Regions from separate parts of the Pseudomonas sp. Stari2 genome, predicted to be linked through region 2. Evidence: predicted binding sites of a transcription regulator. Region 2 holds the regulator's gene; the other holds the start of a gene.
What was found. The regulator sigma-54, encoded in region 2, starts transcription at its own class of promoters, with help from an activator protein. The targets are predictions, from matches to a motif close to ANTGGCATNNANNTTGCTNT.
Positions count from the first base shown of each region.

Region 1 (3,401 bases), 2.6 Mb from region 2:
CTGGCTGTCATAGATCGGAGTACTGAACGACTTGGTGTAGGTCGCCGTGTTGGTCGGGTCGAATTTGCCGGCCGCCACAGTATCGTCGATCACCGGAGCGGTCGAGTTCAGGTTGATGGTCGAAGTGACCAGCGAGGTGGACTTCGGCGCCAGGTTCGAGGTATCGATCTTCAGGTCGGTCAACACGCCGTTGATGATCTTGCCGTTGGAATCCACACCGTAACCCTGCAGACGCGAGGTGTAGTCGGTGTTGGTGATGTAGCCGTCCTTGTCGACCTTGAACGTACCGGCACGGGTGTAGGACACCGAACCGTTGTTGCTCAGGGTGAAGAAGCCGGAACCGTTGATCCCCATGTCCAGCACGTTGCCGGTGTTGTTGATGTCACCCTGGGTGAACTGCTGGGAAACGTTAGCCAGGCGCACGCCGTTGCCGATGACCTTGCTGCCGCTGCCCAGGCGAGTCGCCGAGTAGACGTCTTCGAATTCCGCGCGGGACGATTTGAAACCGGCTGTCGCGACGTTGGCGATGTTGTTGCCGGTCACGTCCAGTTGCTTGTTGGCTGCATAGAGACCGCTAAGGCCGATATTGAAAGACATATTCCACTCCTTTGTGCCGGTTAGTCGGCTCTATATACCAATGGTTTGTACTTTGGACAGAGCAACGGTGCCCTTGCCGGACAGGTTGAGCATCAGCTCGCCGCCGGTCTGGCTGATCGTCACGCTGGTGACGGTGGCCGGCAGGTAGGTCGCCATATCGGTCGAGGTGCCATTGATCGAGGCGTTGGCCTTGACGGTATAAGTACCGGTCTTCACCAGGTTGCCGTCCTTGTCCTTGCCGTCCCAGGTAAAGCTCGCATTGCCGGCGGCGCGACTGCCCAGATCGATGGTGCGAACGACCGTGCCGCTGCTGTCGGTGATGCTGACGGTGCCGCCGGCAATCGACGACGGAACGGTGACCGAACCGGTCATGCCTTTGCTCGGATCGTCGAGCTGGACCGAGTTGGTCTGCACGATCACGTTGCGGCCAACCAGCGACGAAGCCTGCAAGGCTTGCGACGAGTTGTAGTTGCCGGCCAGCGAACTCACGGTGCTGTTGAGGGTGGTGATCCCCTCGAGGCTGCTGAACTGCGCCAGCTGGGCAACGAATGCACTGTTGTCCTGCGGGTCGAGCGGGTTCTGGTTTTTCAGCTGGGTCACCAGCAACTGCAGGAACGCATCCTTGCCCAGGGCCTGGCCGCCGGTGGCGCTGTTGGTAGCCGAAGCGATGCCGCCGGTGGTCGTGCTACTGGTCTTCTTCGAAGAGTTGGCCAGTATGTCGTTCATCGTCAGGCTGCTGGTGGTATCGGTAACACTCATGACAGTCGCCCCTTATTACTGACCGAGGGTCAGTACCTTCTGCATCATGGTTTTGGCGGTGTTCATCATTTCGGCGTTGGTCTGGAAGGACCGGCTCGCGGAAATCATGTCGGCCATTTCTTCCACCACGTTGACGTTCGGGTAGTAGACGTAGCCCTTGGCGTCGGCGGCCGGATGATTCGGCTCGTAGCGCGCTTCGAGGTTGCTCTGGTCTTCGACCACGCCGAGTACCTGCACGCCCTGGCCTGCGGCGTCCTGGTTCTGGAACAGCGAATTGCTGCCGCCGCTCTGGCCGCCCTGAAACATGGTGGCGAACACCGGGTGACGGGCGCGATAGGTCTGGTCGATGCTCGACGAGACGGTTTCGGCGTTGGCGATGTTCGAAGCCACGGTGTTCAAACGCGTGGTCTGGGCGCTCATGCCGCTGCCGGCAATGTTGAAAACGCTGGACAGGGACATGGATTACTCTCCGCGCAGGGCTGACACCAGCCCTTTGAATTTGCTGTTGAGCAGGGTGAAGCTGGCCTGGAAGCCGACGGCGTTTTCCGCGTAGTTCGACTGTTCCAGCTGAGCGTCAACGGTGTTCTGGTCGATCGATGGCTGCATCGGCGTGCGATACATCAGCGACTCGTCGCCATTGCCCAGACCTTCAGCTTCGATGTGACGGCTGTTGGTCATGTTCAGGGCGATGGTGCCGTTGGCGTTCTTCTGGCTCTGTGCTTCGAGCACTTTGGAGAAATCCAGATCCCGAGCCTTGTAGTTCGGGGTGTCGGCGTTGGCGATGTTGTTGGCCAGGACTTCGGCACGCTGGGCGCGGAAGCCCAGGGCTTTTTCGTGAATTCCGAGCGCTTTATCGAAGCTGATGCTCATGTCGGGAACCTTCAGGTGACCGGGTTTTTCGTAACAGGGTTATAGCAAGCGTCGTGCCAGTTTTAAAAAGCCCCGTATTCCGGGGCTTTGCAGGGGATCGGCAAAGCGGCAATGCCAGAAAAGCGGCAACGGGTTTCCGCCGGATGCCGCTTTTCTGCCGCTTGCCGCCCGCAAAAAACCTCAGGCATAAAAAACGGGAGTCCCTGAGGACTCCCGTTTTTTGTGTTGCCGGTGACAGTCACTTCGCCTGGTAAATGATCCCCGGGCTGCACTGGACCATCTGGTAATGATCCGGCAGACCGTTCAGCGCTTCGGAAGCGCCGAGGAACAGATAACCGCCCGGCTTCAGTGTGCTGTGAATACGCAACAGGATGTCCTTCTTCACCTCGGCGGAGAAGTAGATCAGCACGTTGCGGCAGAACACGATGTCGAACTTGCCAAGGCTTGCGTAGCTGTCGAGCAAGTTGAACGAGCGAAATTCCACCCGGTTCTTGATCGGCGCCTTGATCACCCAGCGTCCCGGCCCTTTCGGGTCGAAGTAGCGCTGCAGACGATCGGCGGAAAGACCACGACCGATCGCCAGGCTGTCGTATTCGCCGGTCTTGCAGTTGGTCAGCATGCTGCCGGACAGATCCGTGGCGACAATCTGCACGCCCATCTTCAACTGACCGATGTTGGTCCGCTCGAACTCGTCGATCGACATCGACAGCGAATAGGGTTCCTGACCCGACGAGCAGGCCGCCGACCAGATCCGCAGACGCTGGTTGGGGCTGGCCTTGATCGCCTCGGGCAGCACCTTGTTCTTCAAGACTTCAAACGGATAGGTGTCGCGAAACCACAGGGTTTCGTTGGTCGTCATGGCATCGACCACCTGCTCGCGCAAACCGCTGCGCGGCTGGGTCTGGATGCGCTGTACCAGCTCACCCAGGGACTTGATGCCTTGCTGCTCCATCAGTTTGTTGAGACGGCTCGAGACCAGGTACTGCTTGTTTTCACCGAGCAAAATGCCACAGGCTTTTTCCAGGAAGACCCGGAACTGTTCGAAATCCAAATTACCCGTAGACAAATGATGCCGCCTCTTAAATCGTGTTGACCGCCAGGGACGGAAAGTCCCTAGCTGATATCTGCTGCTTTGATCCGGTCGACTACCCGGGATGCCAGGTCATCAGGACGGA
Region 1 covers NZ_CP099760.1:4,929,399-4,932,799, forward strand. The annotation lists gene flgE (flagellar hook protein FlgE) at 1-597, opposite strand, end outside; gene flgD (flagellar hook assembly protein FlgD) at 628-1,356, opposite strand; gene flgC (flagellar basal body rod protein FlgC) at 1,372-1,815, opposite strand; gene flgB (flagellar basal body rod protein FlgB) at 1,819-2,226, opposite strand; gene cheR (protein-glutamate O-methyltransferase CheR) at 2,465-3,292, opposite strand; gene NH234_RS22520 (chemotaxis protein CheV) at 3,340-3,401, opposite strand, start outside.
Region 1: a site for sigma-54 is predicted at 2,268-2,287, ahead of flgB (flagellar basal body rod protein FlgB). Genes of this name have one in related genera too.

Region 2 (3,401 bases):
TCCGGGACCAGCAGCACGAACAGCAGGTCCACCGGTGCGCCATCGATGGCATCGAAATCGATAGGGGCTTCAAGGTGCATCAAGGCGCTGATGGGCGATTCACAACCCTTGAGGCGGCAATGGGGAATGGCGATGCCGTTGCCAAAACCGGTCGAACCGAGTTTTTCACGGGCAATCAGCGCCTCGAAGACATCTTGCATCTCCAGATCCGGCTTTTCCCGGGCGATCAGGTTGGCAATTTGTTCGAGGGCTTTCTTTTTACTGCCGCCCGGCACGTTCACCAGGGAACGGCCGGGGGTCAGGATGCTTTCAAGTCGGATCATGGGGGTGGGGGTTATCGACCGGTAGCGCCCTGAAGCAGGCTCTGGGTCTTTTCCTTATGCTTTTTGAGTTGTTTATCAAGCTTGTCGGTCAGCGCGTCGATCGCTGCGTACATATCGGTATGTTCCGCGTTTGCGACGACCTCGTTGCCGGGAATATGCAGCGTGGCTTCGATTTTCTGCTTCAGCTTCTCGACGCACATCGTGACTTGCACGTTGGTGATCTTGTCGAAATGCCCCTCAAGCCTCTTGAGCTTTTGCTCAACGTACTCACGGAGAGGTTGGGTAACTTCCAGTTGGTGTCCACTGATGTTGACTTGCATACAGCTTCTCCTTCGTTGCCAGTGCATAAAGCGGCAGGCCGAAGAGCCTGCCACTGGAACGCTGTAACGTGGCTTACATCAACCGCTTGCGTTCGCTCGAAGGCGCGATCCCGAGGGATTCGCGGTACTTGGCGACGGTGCGGCGAGCCACCTGAATGCCTTGTGCTTCCAGTAAACCAGCGATCTTGCTGTCACTCAACGGCTTTTTCTGATTTTCCGCAGCAACCAGTTTCTTGATGATCGCGCGGATTGCCGTGGACGAGCATTCGCCGCCTTCGGAGGTGCTGACGTGGCTGGAGAAAAAGTATTTCAGTTCATATATGCCCCGTGGGGTATGCATGAATTTTTGTGTGGTTACCCGGGAAATTGTCGACTCGTGCATGCCCACCGCTTCAGCGATGTCATGCAGCACGAGTGGCTTCATGGCTTCGTCGCCGTATTCAAGAAAACCGCGCTGATGCTCGACGATCTGGGTCGCTACTTTCATCAGGGTTTCGTTGCGGCTTTGCAGGCTCTTGATGAACCAGCGGGCTTCCTGCAACTGATTGCGCATGAACGTGTTGTCGGCGCTGGTGTCGGCGCGGCGTACGAAACCGGCGTACTGGGCGTTGACCCGCAGGCGCGGCACCGATTCCTGGTTCAGCTCGACCAGCCAGCGCTCGTTATCCTTGCGCACGATCACGTCAGGCACCACGTATTCGGCTTCGGTGGATTCGATCTGCGAACCAGGGCGCGGATTGAGGCTCTGTACCAGTTCGATGACCTGGCGCAGTTCATCTTCCTTGAGCTTCATGCGCCGCATCAACTGGCTGTAGTCGCGGCTGCCGAGCAGGTCGATGTAATCGGTGACCAGGCGTTTGGCCTCGGCCAGCCAAGGGGTCTTGGCCGACAGCTGGCGCAATTGCAGCAGCAGGCATTCGCCCAGGTTGCGTGCACCAATCCCGGCAGGTTCGAATTGCTGGATGCGGTGCAGGACGGCTTCGATCTCGTCCAGCTCTATGTCGAGCTCCGGGTCGAAGGCGTCGAGGATTTCTTCAAGGGTTTCGTCGAGGTAACCCTGATTGTTGATGCAATCGATCAGGGTCACGGCGATCAGGCGATCGGTGTCGGACATCGGTGCCAGGTTCAACTGCCACAGCAAGTGGCTTTGCAGGCTCTCGCCAGCAGAGGTGCGGGTGGTGAAGTCCCACTCGTCGTCATCGCTGCTTGGCAGGCTGCTGGCGCTGGTCTGGTAGACGTCTTCCCAGGCGGTGTCGACAGGCAGTTCGTTGGGGATTCGCTCGTTCCATTCGCCTTCTTCAAGATTGTCGACCGTTGGGGCGGTCTCCTGATAGGAAGGCTCCTGAATCTCGGTGTTGGGCTTCTGTTCGGCGTTGTCGGCCATGGGATCGGAGTTGTCGAAGTCGTCGCCGTCTTCCTGGCGTTCGAGCATCGGATTGGATTCCAGAGCCTCCTGGATTTCCTGTTGCAGGTCCAGGGTCGACAATTGGAGCAGGCGGATGGCCTGTTGCAGCTGCGGTGTCATCGTCAGCTGCTGGCCCATTCTCAAGACTAGCGATGGTTTCATGGCAGGGGCTTAACACCTTATTCGCCGGCGCTATGCGCCATCCACTACAGGGCGCCGAAGCGCCAAACTTAAGCAAATTATATGCCTGAAACTGTCGTGTTTGCCTAGAGCGCTGTAACAATAAAAGCGTATAAAAGTGCGCTTCAACGTTACAGCACCCGGACGGTCGGTCGAATGCTGTCGCGTTTACAGACGGAACTCGTGACCCAGATACACTTCCTTCACCAGATCGTTGGCGAGGATGGTCGCGGAGTCGCCTTCGGCGATCAGTTGGCCGTCATTGACGATGTAGGCCGTTTCGCAGATATCCAGCGTCTCGCGGACGTTGTGGTCGGTGATCAACACACCGATGCCCTTGGCCTTGAGGTGGTGAATGATCTGCTTGATGTCGCCCACGGAGATCGGGTCGACACCGGCGAACGGTTCGTCGAGCAGGATGAATTTCGGTGCGGTGGCCAGTGCACGGGCAATTTCCACCCGGCGACGCTCACCACCGGACAGGCTCATGCCGAGGTTGTCGCGGATGTGGCTGATGTGGAATTCCTGCAGCAGGCTTTCCAGCTCCTTGCGACGGCCGGCCTTGTCGAGCTCCTGACGGGTCTCGAGGATGGCCATGATGTTGTCGGCTACCGACAGTTTGCGAAAGATCGACGCTTCCTGTGGCAGATAGCCGATACCGGCCTTGGCGCGGCCGTGCATCGGCTGGTGGCTGACGTCCAGGTCGTCGATCAGCACGCGACCCTGATCGGCCTGCACCAGGCCGACGATCATGTAGAAGCAGGTGGTCTTGCCGGCGCCGTTGGGGCCGAGCAGGCCGACGATCTGACCGCTGTCGATTGACAGGCTGACATCGCGCACGACCTGGCGGCTTTTATAGGCCTTGGCAAGGTGCTGAGCTTTCAGGGTTGCCATTACTGGGTTTTCTCGTCGGTTTTCTTCTTCGGCTGGATCACCATGTCAATGCGCGGACGCGCTTCGGTGACTTTGTTGCCGGTGGCACGACCCGCGCTGGCCAGCTTTTTCACCGTGTCATAGACGATTTTCTCGCCTTGGGTGACGTTATTGTCCTTGTCGATGACCTTGGCCTTGTCGATCAGTACTACGCGGTTTTGCTGCGCGTGGTACTGAATGGTCACGCCGTAGCCCTGGACCGGCTTGGCGTCGCCCTGGGTCTGCAACTGCTCGAAGTAG
Region 2 covers NZ_CP099760.1:1,207,175-1,210,575, forward strand. The annotation lists gene ptsN (PTS IIA-like nitrogen regulatory protein PtsN) at 1-323, opposite strand, end outside; gene raiA (ribosome-associated translation inhibitor RaiA) at 335-643, opposite strand; gene NH234_RS05330 (RNA polymerase factor sigma-54) at 717-2,210, opposite strand; gene lptB (LPS export ABC transporter ATP-binding protein) at 2,397-3,122, opposite strand; gene lptA (lipopolysaccharide transport periplasmic protein LptA) at 3,122-3,401, opposite strand, start outside.